Regions from separate parts of the Paenibacillus sp. USHLN196 genome, predicted to be linked through region 2. Evidence: riboswitches for the same ligand, from Rfam matches in the RefSeq annotation. Region 2 holds a riboswitch; each other region holds the start of a gene.
What was found. Region 2 has a riboswitch for cyclic di-AMP ahead of WFI24_RS06305 (hypothetical protein). Riboswitches for the same ligand answer to the same signal wherever they lie in the genome.
Positions count from the first base shown of each region.

Region 1: it holds a riboswitch for cyclic di-AMP, as region 2 does, so the genes downstream of both, WFI24_RS02885 (3D domain-containing protein) here and WFI24_RS06305 (hypothetical protein) in region 2, are expected to answer to the same signal.
Region 3: it holds a riboswitch for cyclic di-AMP, as region 2 does, so the genes downstream of both, WFI24_RS31425 (C40 family peptidase) here and WFI24_RS06305 (hypothetical protein) in region 2, are expected to answer to the same signal.

Region 1 is NZ_JBBCYH010000001.1:667,862-674,270, forward strand. Features, by position in the region: gene WFI24_RS02870 (PspA/IM30 family protein) at 1-174, opposite strand, end outside; gene WFI24_RS02875 (prenylated flavin chaperone LpdD) at 286-627, opposite strand; gene WFI24_RS02880 (polysaccharide deacetylase family protein) at 781-1,575, shown strand; gene WFI24_RS02885 (3D domain-containing protein) at 1,689-2,360, opposite strand; cyclic di-AMP (ydaO/yuaA leader) riboswitch at 2,363-2,560, opposite strand; gene WFI24_RS02890 (amino acid ABC transporter ATP-binding protein) at 2,778-3,500, opposite strand; gene WFI24_RS02895 (ABC transporter substrate-binding protein/permease) at 3,487-4,923, opposite strand; gene WFI24_RS02900 (M20 family metallopeptidase) at 5,134-6,309, shown strand.
Region 2 is NZ_JBBCYH010000002.1:659,241-665,649, reverse strand. Features, by position in the region: gene WFI24_RS06330 (hypothetical protein) at 1-111, opposite strand, end outside; gene WFI24_RS06325 (zinc ribbon domain-containing protein) at 211-456, opposite strand; gene WFI24_RS06320 (organic hydroperoxide resistance protein) at 667-1,086, opposite strand; gene WFI24_RS06315 (Nramp family divalent metal transporter) at 1,485-2,780, shown strand; gene WFI24_RS06310 (HAD family hydrolase) at 2,912-3,595, opposite strand; gene WFI24_RS06305 (hypothetical protein) at 3,946-4,344, opposite strand; cyclic di-AMP (ydaO/yuaA leader) riboswitch at 4,460-4,634, opposite strand; gene WFI24_RS06300 (glutathione peroxidase) at 5,005-5,484, shown strand; tRNA gene WFI24_RS06295 (tRNA-Leu) at 5,621-5,703, opposite strand; gene WFI24_RS06290 (urease accessory protein UreF) at 6,140-6,409, shown strand, end outside.
Region 3 is NZ_JBBCYH010000022.1:45,154-51,562, reverse strand. Features, by position in the region: gene WFI24_RS31435 (sensor histidine kinase) at 1-587, shown strand, start outside; gene WFI24_RS31430 (response regulator transcription factor) at 689-1,396, shown strand; cyclic di-AMP (ydaO/yuaA leader) riboswitch at 1,563-1,696, shown strand; gene WFI24_RS31425 (C40 family peptidase) at 1,702-2,175, shown strand; gene asnB (asparagine synthase (glutamine-hydrolyzing)) at 2,382-4,277, shown strand; gene WFI24_RS31415 (multicopper oxidase family protein) at 4,572-6,161, opposite strand; gene WFI24_RS31410 (metal-sensitive transcriptional regulator) at 6,311-6,409, shown strand, end outside.

The DNA of each region.
Region 1 (6,409 bases), on a different contig from region 2:
CTTGAATTTCTTCTCAATGGCGATCTGTGCGGCTACTGCTTTCTCCGCATCCTCCAGATCCTCTTGCATGTCACGGATATATTGGTCCGTCATCTTGATTGGATCTTCTGCCTTGTCAATAATGGCATTAATGTTAGACATCGTTAAATCACGCAATCGTTTGAAAATGGACATTATGGTATTCCTCCTAGTCGATATTACATCGTATATAATTATACATACGTAAGAATCTACATCTCGTTTCAATTTTAGCAAATAAAATCAAAACATGCGATTGCTCTTACGTCAGGAAGATTGTTTATCCTTATTCAGATGATCCTCCATCAACCTCTCTGCAGTCTGCACGATTTCGTCGATCTGCATCCGTGTAATGGAATCAAAATGGATACCCATAATTACCGTAACGGTTACTTTCAGCTGCAGGGCAGCTTTTCGGGCAAGCCGTTCACAGAGCTCTTGTTCCTTATGACCCGGAATATGTACCGTAGTCCCACTAACCCGCTCATGATCGACATAGAACGTGGCTACAGCGCCAATATGCGCCTTTCCTCCGGTAACGAGAAAAACCTTATCCTCTCCTGCTTCAATCACCTGTAAACGTATCGATTTCAAATCATATGTACTCATAGCCATCCACCTATCCTTCTCTATATGTTATATATGGAGGAATTATGGCTTTCATGAGCTACATCGGCAATGAAAATTCTCACACTACGCATAACTTATGGATACCCCGGGCATACCAAAGAGAACGTCATTTTGGAAAAGGAGGCCGTTATTATGCGCGTACGCCTCATTATGCTGATGGTTATCGTTATTTTTCTCGGAGGGTATCATGCTCCAGTTGTTTCATCGCGGGATGCTTCAAGCCCGCCAAGTGAGTCGGTATCAGGTTCAGATTCCGCGGAACAAGAACAACTGACATTGGGACAATTACGTCAAAAATATGCCGATACGTTCAAAACCAATGGTCCTTCAACCAAACAGGTTGCACTGACTTTTGATGATGTGCCCGATCCACGATTTACTCCGCAGGTGCTGGATGTATTGAAAAAATACAAAGTCAGAGCTACCTTCTTCATCGTGGGTAGTCGTGCTGAGAAACATCCGGATCTGGTAAAACGCATGGTTAAGGAAGGACATATCGTTGGCAATCACAGCTATAATCATCCGGAATTCGGTAAGCTGTCGATGAATGCCTTTCGCAAACAAATTTTACATACCGGCGATATTATTCACCACCTCACGGGATATACCCCCAAAATGATACGGCCACCTTATGGTGACATTAATGAGGAACAGCTGAAATGGGCTGCCAGACAGCATTATAGCATTGTGAACTGGAATGTGGATTCGTTGGACTGGAAAGGCCTCTCCAAGGAAAAGGTGAAAGATAATATCCTATCTGCCGTGAAACCTGGTTCCATCGTTCTGCAGCATGCAGGAGGCGGTGTGGGCTCTAACCTGAACGGCACGATTGAGGCTCTGCCCGAAGTCATTGAGGAACTGCGTCACCGCGGATATGAACTGGTCACGTTGGACGAAATGTTGGGATTGCCTAAGGCCAAAGATTAGAATGTCCATGATCCGTGTCAAGAAATGATTACGAATGTTAAAAGGGTGCCTGTTCAATCGCAAGTTAGCGACTGCCAGACACCCTGTTTGAATTCATTAGATGTAATTACTTGCTACTTCAGAATGTACAGCTCGATATCCTGAAAACCAAATGTGCTTACGGACTGCTTGCTACCCGGAATGAAGATATCAATTCGGTGACCCTTGATTGCTCCACCCACATCACGTGCTGTGGCTACAAAAGCCTGTTTGGGCAATCCTGGATGGCTGTGACCTGTGACCAATACTTTGGTTCCGAGCGGAATCACACTTGGATCAACTGCAATCGTACCCAGTTCAAGATCATTGCCGAAGTAATCCACAGGACCCCATCCTCCATTTTCGGACGGATCTGCAGAGTATGCCGTTGCTTTCACATTCACTGCTTTACTGTAATCAAACGTTTTGCCCCAGGCTTGAACCACTTTGTTATCTGCGTTAACGTCCAAGCTTGCTGTGGTAACCGTCTTCGCTTGAGCCTTGCTTTCCGTAGCGGCAGCAGCAACTTTGTTTGCTTTGCCGGGGATTGTAATTTTCAAACCACCATAAATGTTGTAAGGCGAAATGTCGTTATTTGCTTTAACCAACGTGTTAAGTGCTACTCCATATTGTTTCGATAAGGTGTAGAAGGTATCCCCCTCTTTGGCCACATGAACTGAATCTGCGTGAGCCGGAACGGCTTGAATAAGCATTGCTGTTGTCAATAATGCTACTGCTGTTTTGGCTATACGTTTCTTGTTAATCATGGTCTTCCTCCCTCATTGTGCCTGCGAAGTTAGTTGTCGGATTCGGATGAGGAGCCCACCCTATAGGTTCTTCGTTACATTTGGAATCATTATGTACCCCTAATTCACCCCAAGCAGTGTGCCGTATATCTTCCCCCTGCACGATCTGCATTGTTACATCCCCCGCACTCCCTGTCCGGAAGTTTCGGCAGAGTTCAATATATCACAATTTTGTAACCTGAACTTGTAGTAATTCTTACCAAATAATTTTCTGCACGTCATCATCTGTAAGAATACTGGATAATTTCGAGATGTTGGATACACCGATTCATAATATTAGGTAACAGAAAAGTTACTTTTCGATTTCATTAGTGGATATTACGCATAAAAAAATAGCGCTACCGACATAAAGTCAGTAACGCTATTTGATTCATGAATTTAGAGTACCTTAGCAAGAAAATCACGTGTTCGTGGATTTTTGGGTGCTCCGAACACCTCATCTGGTGTTCCTTCTTCCACAATAACCCCGCCATCCATGAACAGGATCCGGTCTCCCACTTCACGTGCAAAACCCATTTCATGCGTCACGATGACCATGGTCATCCCGCCTTCTGCAAGGCGTTTCATGACATCCAGCACTTCACCAACCATCTCGGGGTCCAGTGCCGAAGTAGGCTCGTCAAACAGCATGACATGCGGTTGCATGGCCAATGCTCTTGCAATGGCGATCCGCTGCTTCTGTCCACCGGACAGCTGATTCGGGAATGTATCTTTCTTATCGTACAAGCCCACAGTGTTAAGCAGATCAGCAGCAATTTTCTCTGCTTCCTGCGTGGATTGCTTCTTCACTTTGATTGGGGCAATTGTAATGTTTTGCTGCACCGTTTTGTGTGGGAACAGGTTAAAATGCTGGAACACCATCCCCATTTTTTCACGAGTCGCGTTAATGTTGTGCTTGGGGTCCGTTATTGAAACACCTTCAAAATCGATTTCACCTGATGTAGGTTGTTCCAAGAGGTTCAGGCAACGTAAGAATGTACTTTTACCTGAACCGGAAGGACCGATGACCACGACAACCTCGCCTTTGCCAATGGTCACGTTAATGCCCTTAAGCACATCGTTATTTCCATAAGATTTGTGTAATTGTCTAACGTCTATCACTTGCACTCAACTTCCTTTCCAGTCGTCCCAGCAGCTTGGACAAAATGAACGTCAATACAAAGTAAATGGCTGCCGCAATAACAAACGGACTCATTCCTTGGTACGTAATGTTTTTGACAACACTTGCCTGATACATAATGTCCACCATACCGATAACAGAGATAATGGAGGATTCCTTGATGATCGTTATGAATTCATTACCAATTGCCGGCAATACGGCCTTGAAAGCCTGTGGCAATATGATGTAACGCATGGCTGCACCTCTGCCCATTCCGAGGGAGCGAGCTGCTTCCAACTGGCCACGATCCACCCCTTGAATACCTGCTCGGAAAATTTCCGCAAGATAGGCACCACTATTGATGGAAAGTGTGATAATACCCGCTTGAAGGGGACTAAAATTAATACCAAATGTCAGGGCCAATCCGTAATAGATTATCATCAATTGCACTAGCATCGGAGTACCCCGAATGACTTCGACATATGCTGTTCCAATCCAACGCAGAATGGCTACATCATGCAGACGGAACAAACAGATGATCAGTCCGATGATAACCCCAAATATTACACCAAGTGCAGATAACAGGAGCGTGTATCCTACACCTGTTGCATAGAAGCTCTTGTATTGCCAGAACACTTCAATTATATTTTGTGATTTGTTCACTTTATCAGCCATCAGGAGACTGGCGTCTGTGACCATCTGTTCGATCTTATTTTCACTTTTCAATCGCTCGAGCGTTCCATTTACCGCACTTAGCAACTCTGTATTACCTTTACGGATTCCAATTGCTGCTTCTACCTGTTCTTCATCAGGAACAGCAGGAGCAAGTGCAATCACATCGTCCAGATATCCCGCAGCAACGGTATCTTCAACGATTGCTGCATTTATACGATTCGTTTGCAACTGCAACACAATATCAGAAATTTTATCGAGCGCAGTAAGCTTCGCTCCTGGGATATTCTGTCCAATCGTCTCTTGAATGGAACCCTTCTGAACCCCTATTTTTTCATTCTCCAGTTCTGCCATCGTCGGATATTTGTCTTTATCCGCACTGCGAACCATGATTACTTGTTTGGACTTGTAATAGGTGTCGGAAAAATCAATACTTTGCTTCCGCTCATCGGTTGGTGTCATGCCCGAGATGACCAGATCCACACGACCGCTCTGCAATGCAGGCAGGAGTCCGTCGAAGCCCATATCTTCAATGACAAGCTCAGCGCCAAGGTCTTTGGCAATTTCTTTGGCAATGGCAATATCAAAACCAACGATTTGATCTTTGCCATCGATCACTTTATGGAATTCATAGGGTGCAAAATCGGCACTTGTACCGAGCACCAGCTTTTTACTGCTTGAATTGTCTGTAGTCCCACTTGCAAGTGCCACAGGAACGGCAGTCGTCAGCAGAACGACAAAGGTCAACAGCATCATAGTGTAACGACTTATCAATTTCAACCTTGTTCTCTCCCCTTACAATACTTTGTATGCTTCTCATGTTGATGACTGAGTCATTATAAAGTACAATGCATGATTATGCAATGCATTTTGACATTACAAATCTTGACTTGTTTCTGAAAAAATGAAGCAAACATGATATAATCAATGAATTATTTTCATTTTTGCATAAGGAGTTTACTAATGACATCTAACAAATCACAGATCCAGACGGTTATTGATCAATATGCTTCCCGTTTTAAAGCCATTTCATCATATATCGGTGCCAACCCCGAACTGGGAAATGAAGAGTTCCTTGCTTCTGCTCGTCTAAAAGAAGAACTGGTCTATCACGGGTTCACTGTAGAGGCTCCAATCCTTGGACTAGACACAGCTTTTATTGGAACCTATTCTGCCGCCAAACCCGGCCCTACCATCGCATTACTGTGTGAGTATGACGCGTTGCCGGAGATCGGTCACGCTTGTGGTCACCATCTGATCTGCATGATGAGTCTTGGGGCTGCTGTTGGGCTAAAATCCATTCTGGATGAAGTCGGCGGAACAATTAAAGTGTTTGGGACACCCGCTGAGGAGACACGTGGTGCCAAAGTTCCTATGGCTGAAGCAGGTTTGTTCGATGACTGCGATGTCGCTCTGATGGCGCATCCATATTATGCCTATGAAAAATCAGGCAGTTCACTGGCTATTGATGCTGTACAATTTGAATTCCATGGCAGATCTTCACATGCTGCTGCAAGTCCACATGAAGGCATTAACGCACTTGATGCCGTTATTCAAACGTTCAATGGAATCAATGCATTCCGGCAACAAGTGAAAAGCACCGTTCGTATCCACGGTGTGATCAACAACGGGGGTCAAGCGGCAAACATCATTCCTGACTATGCTTCCGCTCAATTTTATGTACGTGCAGCAACCAGAAAAGAGCTGAATATCCTCACGGAACGTGTGATTCAGATCGCTGAAGGCTCTGCTCTCCAGACAGGCTGCAAGCTGGTGACGTCCAACTATGAAACGTCCTATGACGAGATGGTCACCAATGAAGCATTCTCAGCTGCTTTTAGTCAAAATCTGATGGAACTGGGCATCCCTCAAGAAGAGATTGTGAGTGGTAACGATCATGGCTCCATGGACATCGGTAACGTTTCCCTGAAATGTCCTGCCATCCATCCTTACATTCGTGTTGTAGACGAGGTGCACACACTGCACTCCATAGCCTTCCGTGATCTTGCACTCCAAGAGCGTGCCCTGGACGGGATGATTCTGGGAGCCAAGGCACTCGCTACAACAGCCTACGACGTCCTGAGCCAGCCGGAACTGCTTCAATCCATCCGTACTGAGTTCGAGCAAGCTATTCGTTAACATTTGTTTCAGCACGTTGCATAGGGGTACCCTGAGAGGGCTTGAATTTCAAGCTTGTTCCGGGTACCCCTTTTCGTAATAATCTGTAAGTATATCCAGT
Region 2 (6,409 bases):
GAATACACGGCATTTAGTACCGTCTACCAAATTCATTTTGAATTCATACAATCCGTCTTCCTTGTTACCATAAGCTAATTCTAAATCTGCAATACGCGGTCTATAAGACATGGATATCACCTGTTTAATTCAAATTTGGTTCATGCAATGACACTACTCAGTACTAAGTTATATTAAAGAAAATTCAGGTCAATGTCAACTCGCGCATGTCTACCCGCCAAACAGAATATCCAGAATCGTGCCCACCTGCCCCTGTTTTTTCCCTTTCAAGACATCCGGATCGAAAACTTCAACATACCCGCAGGAAGTACAACCCACGAACAGGTAGTGATTATGCTGAATATCGAACACCTTGCTCAGGCCTGCTCCTGACATGGAAACTTCCTTAATGTTACAATCCGTCCCCCTGCATTTCGTACATACAAATCGCCGCTCGATCATCTCTTCAATACTCATCTTCGTTCCCCCTTTATGGAATGTGTAGCATCAAGTGGGAGTGCAATTATGTAAAATAGTACGCGATCTTGCGTGTAATCTCCTGCATCATATTCATATATTATAACCAATACAAAGCCCTGCCGGTTGCCAGCAGGGCTTTGTACTTGAACATCAGGTATCCAGGATACCCTGCTCTATATCTTCCCCGTTACTACCGGGAGTCAGGTCTTAGACTACGTTTAATACAACATCAATGTTACCGCGTGTTGCTTTGGAATACGGGCAGAATTCATGTGCCTTGCGAGCCAGATCCTCTGCTTGACTGTGATCCACACCAGGCATGCTCACGTCCAGACGAACAGACAGCTGGAAACCGTCATCCGCAGGGTCTTTACCAATGGATACGTTACTTGTAACGACCACATCCTCCAATTTCACACCTGCTTTGCGTGCTACATTGGCAAGGGCACTTTCATAACATGCTCCGTATCCAGCGGCAAAGAGTTGCTCAGGGTTGGTACCTTCACCACCGGAACCACCAAGCTCTTTTGGCATTTTCAGATCATGCTTGAGCACGCCATCCGAAGAAGTTACCGAACCTGTACGTCCACCTTTAACTGTAGCTACTGCTGTATATAAAGCTTCCATTAAGAATCTCTCCCTTATCCATTAGTTTTAACTGCCTTCATTTCAATTTAAACTTCTGGCTCATTTTGAAACGCATTTTATATCTTTATCAGCTTTTACATCTTTATCATTTTCATGCATATCAGCTTCCATCGCTGTATTTTTCCTGAGGTTGGGTAATATACGAAGGGGCGTTTTTATGCTTCAGTCCAGATTTTGTCCTTATACATAAAAGTTGCACTAGACAAAAATAATTGAAGGAGTACAATGTAACAATAAACATAAAAATTTAGATATATCATGAGCGGTTCGTCCCGCATCAATATCTCAAAATCAATCATTCAAAGTCAGGTGATTATCGTATGAGTAAAAAAAATCCGTTCAACACGCCTTCAAGAGAATCATTGTCTACTGCTGGCATGGCCCCTTCTCTTGGAGAAGCACATAGCTCGATGAAAGTTCCGCAAAATGCTGCATGGTGGAAGAAATTCCTCGCTTTTGTAGGCCCAGGGTACCTCGTTGCCGTAGGTTACATGGACCCCGGCAACTGGGCAACAGATATTGCAGGCGGTTCACAGTTTGGGTATACCTTGTTATCCGTCATCCTGCTCTCGAACCTGATGGCCGTTGTGCTTCAATCATTGGCTGGGAAGCTCGGCATCGTCACCGGACGGGACCTGGCTCAAGCCTGTCGCGAACGCTTCAGCATGCCTGTCGTCATGATGTTATGGGTTCTGTGTGAGCTTGCCATTGCAGCCACGGATCTGGCAGAAGTCATTGGCTCTGCCATCGCGTTAAAGCTGTTATTTAACATTCCTATGTTATACGGCGTTATTATCACCGCAGTCGATGTACTATTGATCCTTGTACTGCAAAACAAAGGCTTCCGAGCTTTGGAAACTCTCGTCATTGTGCTGATGGCGACCATCGCCCTCTGCTTCGGGATTGACCTGTTCCTGGCAAAACCGGATATGGGCGGCGTTCTCCATGGTTTTGTACCCAATGTAGAGATTTTGCAGAACCCGGCCATGCTCTATATCGCCATCGGTATTATCGGAGCAACCGTGATGCCGCATAATCTATATCTGCATTCTTCCATTGTACAGACCCGTCAGATCGAACAGACACCACAGGGTAAAAAAGAAGCCATTCGGTACTCGACCATGGATTCTACAATCGCGCTGACACTGGCTCTGTTCATCAATGCGGCCATTCTGATTGTATCTGCCGCTGTATTCCACAGTGCCGGCATGACGCAGGTTGCGGAGATCGCTGATGCCTATCATCTGCTAACGCCTCTATTAGGTACTACTGTTGCAAGTATCCTGTTCGGTGTGGCGCTGTTGGCGTCAGGTCAGAACTCTACTCTTACAGGTACACTCGCTGGGCAGATTGTCATGGAAGGATTCCTGAATATTCGAATTCCAGCATGGCTGCGTAGACTGGTCACACGTCTGATCGCCATCATCCCTGCTGTAATTGTTACAGCCATCGCTGGAGAACATGGCACAGAAGAACTGCTCATTTTGAGCCAGGTCGTGCTGTCTCTTCAATTACCTTTTGCTGTAATTCCCTTGGTGATGTTCACGAGTGATAAAAAAAGCATGGGTGCGTTCGCCAACAAATTATGGCTCAAAATCATCTCATGGGTCATTGCCGCTGTTATCGTTGTGCTAAATGTATATCTGATCATTCAGACGATCCGCTTGTTCTAATTCATTCTAATTGACTAAATAATAAAAAGGCTGATCGACTCCGGTATGCGATACCCAAGTTGATCAGCCTTTTATTGTTGCTCTGCAGCAACGTGTCTTCATTTATAGTAGAAAATCTTGTACGCAATCATCTAATTCTGGTTTGGCGCCAATAACGGCAGGAGCTGATCCAATGAATCAACGGTCCAATCTGCACGTTCGTCATCCGATAGTTCCGGCTGGAATCTCCCGTAACCCTGCATAATCCGTATCGTACGCATGCCCAGCTTCCGAGCAGGAATAATGTCATTATCGATCCGATCGCCGATCATGACGGCTTCCTCTGGTTCACAACCGGCCTGCTTCAAGGCCACAGCGTATAACTCAGGGTCTGGCTTGGACACCCCTTCTTCAGCCGAACAGGCCAGAACATCAACATACTTTCGCAACCCGTAGCTCTCCAGTCTCTCTTCCGTTCCAGGACTCTGATTGGCAATAATGCCAATGCGATAATGCTTCGACAAGTGCTGAAGAACCGAATCCGCTGAAGGAAAAGGATGTTCAAGATCTTTTTGAAACTTCAGCTTGTCCTGAATCTGTTTCTGGTGCTTCTCGTCTCCAATGAATGTGCGAATAGCCACTCTCATCGGCCATTGCTCATAATTCTGGTAACAGTTCGCGAACAGTTCTCGTACCGCCTCAATCTTCACCGGATACCCCAAAGCGCAAGCTTCGCGAACGAACTGTCCGATAATATCATCAACCGGCTCCCATTCATCCACCAGCGTATCTCCAACATCAAAAAACAACCACTTCAATCCACCTACATCCGGCACGCCAATTCCTCCTTGTAAGCCACAGGCGATTCCTTATCCTTATTTAAAAGTTCGTGTTCAAAAAGTCTGGTTTTCAGTACCGAGAAGATGGAATGAAGCTAGAAATGGAGTAGCGGAGCGTAGGGAAAACTACGTGAGCAACGGACATTTCGGCTGAATTTCATATTCGATGCTGAGGATGCCGCCAGGCATCCTTCGTAATCAAAAGCGGACTTTTTGAACTACCTATAAAACCATAAAAAAGAAGACCCACCATCAAGCATGAGTCTCCTCAAATTTCCGTTTATTGATATATTCAATTATAACAGGCCCCTTACACCGGAGCAATCACAAGCTAACAAGCTAGCGCACTAACCATTCAGGAGAAAGCCGACTTCTCCATTAAGTGAATACACAATCCGGTCTGCACCCATTCCTCGATAAATGCCCTTTGGATGACTCTGCTCCGTAATGACGCACAGGGACTTCGATGTCCACGAACGGCAGATCTGCAAATATCGACAGGTCAGATTCAGGCTGTTCTCGAAAATAAACACGTTTCCTACGCTGCCCTGCGGCAAAAACCATTTTTGAGCTGCAGCCGTGTTCATTCGAATGACATGCTCTACCCCGATTCTACGGAGTCTACGCTCTTCCCCTGCACTGTTGGTTAGAACGGCAAACGGCATTTTTTTGTACATCAGCAATTTGATAAATTTGCGTCCTGCTTCATTTGGAGCAGTCACTAAGATCATCTCAGTATCCATCATTCGTTCCTCCCTTGGCGTGAAAAGACAACAAAAAAGAAGCGTGGGGGACCAAGGCCTCCCGAACGCTTCTTAAATAACCCATGGCGAAAACACCATGAACCAGCGTACGGCTTGTTGCCTCTCCCTTTAACGCTTACGAGGTTAGCTGACGGATTCGGGCGCGAGAGTCGCCCTATTTCCGGCTGTCACCGGAAAATTCACCCCATGAATACCACTGTCCTGGACAGCGCATTCCGTTGGTTCCCCCGTTTCCCACTCATCAATGAATGGAAACTCAGCGATTAAAACATCGTTCGTATATCTTAAAGTAAGATCGAGCGATATTATCGTTTGTTTCGTTTTTCAAGTACAATTTAGTTTAAATTGAAATTACGTTATGAATCATACACCCGCGACATGACGGTGTAAAGTCCGCCCAGATCACCGAATCGGCAGATTTTTGCCAATACCCATCCATAATAACGCTTACAATAAGGTTATACTCTACCCATCTCTTCAAGGCTATCTAATTCTCACTCTGACGAAAATCACATCGATATTCATTCACGTATTCTGCACAACTTGCCTGTTTTGATTCTTTTAACACCATATTAGTTTTGCAATATTTAATTGTAACCAATATAATAAGAGGTATAAGATTAGATCATGGAGGCGATTTAGATGACAGTCTACGATTACAAAGTGAATACCCTTCGCGGTCAAGAAGTTGAAATGTCCGACTACCGTGACAAAGTGCTACTGATTGTGAATACGGCAAGCTCATGTGGCCTTACTCCTCAATTCAAAGGTCTGCAAGAACTGCAAGACAAGTTTCAGGATGCCCCTTTTGCAGTTCTGGGTTTTCCAAGCAACCAGTTTGCACAGGAAAAAGGATCTTCCGACGACATTGCAGAGTTCTGTCAGATGAATTATGGCGTGAGCTTCCCAATGTTCGAGAAAATTGATGTGAACGGCTCAAGCGCTCATCCTCTCTTCCAGCATCTAAGCAAAGAAGCTCCTGGCCTGCTCGGCTCCAAAGCAATCAAATGGAATTTCACCAAATTCCTTGTGGATCAGAACGGACAGGTACTGAAACGTTACGCTCCCAAAACAACACCCGACAAGATTGAAGAAGATATCAAGAACTTGCTTCAAAAATAACACACAGGCCACCCGCAACCGGACGATCGCCCCGGTAATGGATGGCCTTTTTTCTGACCTGAGGTTCTACTGGCCGAAAATACAAAAAGAAGAAGCTTTCCAATAAAGGAAAGCTTCTTCTTAATCGTTCATATGATGCGGTCGAGAGGACTCGAACCTCCACGGGCATACGCCCACTACCCCCTCAAGATAGCGTGTCTGCCATTCCACCACGACCGCATGTCGTAAATAATCGGCAACAGAATTGATTATACCGGCTTTAGATCTAAAAGTAAAGCACTTTTTAATACTTCTTTATCAGCCAGGCATTTTCCTCAAAAATCGCATATTCTCGTCATGTTCAGTCATGAACTGCATATCATTAGTTTTGATCCCCTCTTTTCCGGATAGAGCCGATCTGTGTAATCATTTATATATAGTAATATATAGTCTTCCCCTACACTCTGATAACAACTGACGTTGAATGATATATTAGATAACACAACATATGATTTATCAATTTAAAACCATAAATTACAAGGATTCTATTGACAAAAAGCGGACGTTTATGGGAAGATAACTATCATATAATTCGGATTTTCAAACACAAAGCAAACAAAAAGGTAAATAAATGTTACTTTAAGTGACATTTAACGAACACAGGAGGCGAATGATTGTGAACCGTGGGAATAAGCTGCTCGATTATGTCAAACTGCTTGATTCCTCTATTCAGGTCGGAGGGTTCACCCATTCCTTCGGCATGGATATCCATATCAAGGAGGGTACCATTCGTAATGCTGAAGATCTCGAATCATTCATGCGTTGTCAGTTGCATCCCAGCATCGTTCGTCTTGAAGGGATGGCCATAAAAGGCATCTATACCGCAGCAGATCACAAGGATACATGGCGGATAGCTCTGATCGACAAGCTCGTCCATGTTCAGCGA
Region 3 (6,409 bases), on a different contig from region 2:
ATTTACAAATCATTTCTGAGGAAGCACAACGTTTAAATGTAATCATAAATGATCTCTTTGAACTGTCTAAGATGGAGGAAGGTAAAATTGACTTAAAACTAATGTCTGTCGCACCCACTTCGATTATCCAAAGGTCTATAGATAAGGTTCAATTAAAAGCCCAAGAGAAAGATCTTACGATTCAAAGTAACCTGAGTTCCGTACCTCATATTTTTGTAGACCCTAACCGACTGGAACAGATCATTCTTAATCTGTTGGATAATGCCATTCGTTACACAGCTGAGGGGTATATTCAAGTTTCTTTAAGTTCTGAAACAGGTGGGGTGGCGATAAGTATTTGCGATACGGGACCCGGAATTTCAGCAGAAGAACTTCCGAATATATTTGAGCGCTTTTACCGAGTTGAGAAATCCAGATCTCGGGCATATGGAGGAACTGGACTTGGGCTGTCTATTGTTCAAAGTCTTGTAGTACAACAAGGAGGAACAATACAGGTAGAAAGTAAAATTGGAGAGGGCACGCGATTTAAAATAATTTTTCCGACCATCACGTCTTCTTCATTGAAATCACATAGTTCCAAAATATAATATGTAAAACAATTGAGCTAATGATATTTGAAAATTAAAGTAAGAAGAACGGCTATGTTGTAATATATCTATAGATTTTTGTATTGGATGGTGATGACCATATGAACAAGTTGAAAGCATTAGTTATTGATGACGAATGGAATATGAGAAATCTATTGCGTATTTATTTAACTAAAGAAGGTTTTGATATTACGGAAGCTCATAATGGAACCGAAGGACTGTCCTATCTTCAGAAAAATTCGTATCATGTCATTTTATTAGACGTTATGATGCCGGATATGGATGGTTGGCATCTTTGTAAAAAAATCAGAGCATTTAGTGAAACTCCTATATTAATGCTTACTGCTCGAGGGGATGTGAAGGATAAGGTGCATGGCTTAGGAGTGGGTGCTGATGATTATATGGTGAAACCTGTAAATTCAGATGAACTCATCGCTCGCCTGTTTGCACTTATTCGACGATCTTCACAGTCTTCGAGCCTAAAAGAAGTCGGTAGAAAAATCGTGTATTCAGACATGATTATTTATCCAGATCGAAGACAAGTTTTGGTATTAGACACAAATCTGGATTTAACCCAAAAGGAACTTGATATCTTGCTTATGTTGGCTGAGCACCCACAAAGAGTTTTCTCTAGAGATGAAATCATTGAACGTCTGTGGGGAAGTGACTTTTTTGGGGATAACCGAGTCGTGGACACCCACGTCAAAAATATCCGCGAGAAGTTACAGTTGGCTGGATTAGAACAGAATCCCATTCAAACAGTTTGGGGCATAGGATATAAGTGGTTGTATAGTGTAGAAGAGCCTTGAGCTTATAAGTAGAAGCTGGTAAAAAAAAGAATTTGTCCTAAGAAGCGATCGTTCCCTGAATTTAACAGGGGACGGTCTTTTCATTTTTTGTAGAGTAAGATATATGAGAATTCTACATAAAATCCACACATTATAACAATATAATACTCTATAGGTTACAAACATTTAACTATTTTTGCCGAATTTCGTATTGAAAACGGGGGAACCATTTGTTGGGTGAATTATTCTTGCAAGATAAGAATATAGGGAGCCTTTAACCGAATCCTTAAGCTAACTCCGTAGGCATCTAAGGGAGGAACAAAAGTTTGAAAAAGGTCATTTTGTCGGTGCTTGGAGCAGCAGTTTTATTTACCTCCACAGCAACGGGAGCATTTGCTAGTCAGGCAAAACTAACTGAAGAAATAAAAGAAGTGGTTGGAACGCCCTACCTTTATGGTGGGACCACAACATCAGGTTTTGATTGTTCCGGTTTTATCCTTTATGTTTTTAATGCATTTAAACTAGATTTGCCGCGCACCTCTAGTATGCAAGCAACAAAGGGATCGTTTGTAGAAAAAGAAGAACTACGCCCAGGAGATCTCGTTTTCTTCAATACAAATGGTCGCAGCATTTCCCATGCGGGCATTTATGTAGGTAACAATCAATTTGCACATTCATCAAGCAGTAAAGGTGTTCGAATTAGTAGCTTATCTGAAAGTTATTATAAATCCAGATATGTTACAGCTCGCCGAGTGGTTAGCGAGCAGAACTATCTTAAAATGATTGACGACAGTCATTAAAAATATGGACAAGCCCGTGAGGAGACGGGTTTGTCCATTTTGTTTACAACTTGCCTCGAACATATAGAATCACTCCAATGAACTAATCCAGTAAATATATAGATAACTTAAAAGAACGTGATTTATGATATAGACAGTATTCTTACACAGATTCCACATACATGAAGGCTAAACTAATCTTATATCGATTAGAGGAGATTAGCCCAATGTGTGGATTTGTAAGTTTATATAACAAATATCATGTGCCAGTAGATGCAAACATTCTGCAACAGATGACGGACTCCATAGCTCATCGTGGCCCAGATGATGAAGGGATATATATCCATGATCATATCGGTCTGGGTTTTAGGAGACTAAGTATACTGGATATTGAGCACGGGGCACAGCCCATGACCAATGAGAACAAAGATATTTGGTTGGTATTCAATGGAGAGATTTATAATTATAAAGAGTTGAGGGATTGGTTGAGTCAGAAGGGGTATACATTTTATACAGATTCCGATACCGAAGTATTACTGAGGCTTTATGAGGACGTTGGAATTAAATGTGTCAACTATTTACGAGGCATGTTTGGGTTCACCATATGGGATCAAAGGAGTGATCTTTTATTTGCGGCACGGGATCATTTCGGAATCAAGCCTGTTTATTACAGTGAGACCGCCTCCGGATACATGATTGGCTCTGAAATTAAAACGTTGCTGGCTTCAGGTAGGATTGATAGGGAAGTGGATGAAAATGCTCTTTATCAGTATCTCACATTTCAATATGTACCTGAACCTCTAACGATGTTCAAAGAGATCCATAAACTGAAAGCAGGCCATTATTTGATTGTACAGAATAATGGAATGACCATCAGACCGTATTACGAAGTGAAGTTTGAGCCCCATGAAAGTAGGTCGTATTCCGATTTAGTAGAGGAAACACGATCAGTAATAACGGAATCTGTTCGTATTCATAAGAACTCAGATGTCCCTAGGGGAGCATTCTTATCGGGTGGTATTGATTCAAGCAGTTTAGTTGGTTTACTTCATCGCTTGGAGCCAACCCAAACATTCAGCGTTGGATTTGATATGCCGGGCTATAGTGAATTGGATGATGCTAGGAAGACAGCAGCCTATTTAGGGACTGAGCATCATGAAATTCGGATTAATGCCCGCGACTATATAGATATACTACCTTCTCTAATATGGCATATGGATGAGCCAGTAGCAGACCCATCAGCCGTGGGTCTCTACTTTGTATCGAAGTTGGCTAGTCAGCATGTTAAGATGGCATTTTCAGGTGAAGGTGCAGATGAATTTTTTGGTGGCTACAACATTTATCGGGAACCCTATGCTCTCCGCATGTTTCAGGGTCTTCCAGGTCCATGGAGAAGTCTTGCAGGACATCTTGGACGATTACTGCCTACCGGCATGAAAGGCAAAGGATTCTTGGAAAGAGGGAGTCTTATTCTGCAAGAACGTTACTTTGGAAATGCGAAGATTTTTATGGATCATGAAAAAAGTAAGGTATTAGCACCATGGTTATCGGAGCAGGGAGTATGTAAACCAACCCAGCAGGTGACTAAGCCACTTTATGAACAAGCGAAGTTATATGATGAAGTCACACAGATGCAGTATATTGATATTCATACGTGGCTACGTGGGAATATCCTAATGAAAGCAGACAAAATGTCGATGGCAAATTCCTTGGAACTTCGCGTTCCCTTTGTAGATACCAAAGTATTTGAATTAGCTGCTACCATCCCTACTAAGTATAAAGTTACACCCACAGCAACTAAATTATTACTCCGTGATGCTATGAAAGATGTGGTTCCACCTGATGTACAGCAACGAAAAAAATTAGGTTTTCCTGTCCCAACGAGAGTATGGTTAAAAAGTGAATGGTATTCATGGGCTAGGAATCTGATTATGACAGCAGACGTAGATCAATGGATCAATAAAACGTATGTATTGCAGCTACTTGAGATCCATAAGGAAGGGAAATTGGATGCAAGCCGTAAATTGTGGACCATTCTTGTATTTATCTTATGGCATCAAATATATATTGAAGATCGTGCGTATTCCTTTTCAGGTCCATCTTCCAATAGAATGATATTGTAATAAAAAAGTCAGTAACGTCGCCAATATAGTTCTGAAATATCGTCCCCTCGGATTAGAGTTCATTTTAATGAGTTCTCTATACCTGGGGGATTTTGGTATGCTAGCTAATAGAAGAGAATGATATGCATTTAAGCGCAACAGTATCGCTTTTTTACAATTAAGGTGTTTCTAAAAAAATGCGGCAACCAATCCTCGGTTACATTCCGGGAAAGATCGCCGCATTATAATTTCTTCTGTTTATCTTTTAACGTATTATTAGCAGATCTTAATAAAGAGTAAATCAATGCTACTTATTTATTCCGCTACGTTCTCCACACTCGGATCAGGTGTATAGTTACTTTCATAATCTGTATACATGACTTCCGTTACCATTCCCGCGGAAGCATGATGCAAGTCATGGCAATGGAACATCCAATTTCCAGGGTTATCGGCTTCAAAAGCAACAACATAAGTTTCCCCTGGTTTAACATTTAGTGTATCTTTTATGATCGTTGACCCCTGATAGGATTGACCATTTTTACTTAGCACTTGGAAAAACTGTCCATGGAGATGCATAGGATGGTCATCCGTTTTGGACTGATTCACAAAAGTAACTTTGACCTTGTCACCTTTCTGGACTTTTATGACATCTGTATCCGGAAATACCTTTCCGTTAATGGTGTACACCATTTCTCCATCTTTCATTTCCGTATTTAAATTCATTGTCACGTTTTGATCAAATATCTCATTCAACGAAAATAATGGATCTGACATGTTACCATACTTTTCGAAGTCAAACACAGGAAGCGTAGCTGAAGTATTGGAATTGTCATTTTGAACTTTTGAACCTTCGTATTGGATAACGGCTTTCATATTTTGTTTCGGCGATTCAATTCCATGTTCTTCAAGTAGCCAGGAGCCTGGATTATCAGCTGTAAATTCAATATCATAACGTTCTCCAGGAGCTATAGAAAGTAATTGATCTTTTATCATCTCGGGTTCATTTAGGGGCTGTCCATCCGACGCTATTACTTTAAAATTGTGGCCATGTAAGTGCATTTGATGACTGATGTATCCTGCATTAATTAAGCGAATTCTAACTTTATCGCCCTCTTTAACCATGAGTTTATCAATGGCAGTACCTGATTTCCCGTTTATCGTGTATAGGTCATACATGCTCATATCATGTCCGCCCATACCCGTAGTGTTCTCGTCCATGTTCATATCCGATCCGGACATATTCATTTCATTATGATTCATCTCTTTCATACCCATATTGTCGGAATCACTCGTATTCATGTCGCTGGAACTCATCCATTCATCTAACATGAGAGTATAGTCCCGGTCATAGTCATTTTTCAGTTCCTCAACAACAAGGGAACCGTACAAGCCTTTATCCACTTGGTTTACACTGTCTTGATGAGAATGATACCAATAGGTACCTGGTACATTAGCTTTGAACGTATACGTAAATGTTTTACCTGGTTCAACGGCATCTTGTGTAACGCCAGGAATGCCATCCATGTTATTCGGAACGGGGTAGCCGTGCCAATGAATGGAGACAGGCTGATTCAACTCATTTTTTAGATTGATTTTTACGTTGTCTCCAACCTTTACACGGATTTGAGGTCCGGGGACAGAATTGTTGAAAGTCCAAACAGGTAATATCTTACCTTTGGAAACTTCAAGATTGCTCTCTTGTGCGGTGATCGTAAATTCTTTGCCATTTACCACTGGAGTACTAGATGTGAATTTCACAGGACTGGAACCAGCCGAAGTAGGATTATTCGTGTTTGAATGATCCATTCCTTCCATTGCATTATTTTTAATCGCATTAGTACATCCCGTAGCGAGAATAGCTAAAGAACCAATTACGATAAACCTCTTTAAAAGCATCAATTTCATATTCTTTCCTCCACCGTTTTGTATTTGATTGGTAATAACGATAATAGTATAGAAAATATATGTAGAAATAATGTAGATGAATTTCATTTTGTATAGTATAGGGGGGCTATAGTATAATATAAGATAAAATAATGAGGAGTGATCGGAAAATGGGAGACCTAATTCAAGAGCATGAGTCATGCAACACGGAAGAACGCAGGAGCCATCATTCTGAGAAAACAAAGAATAATTTAATTAACCGACTTAAC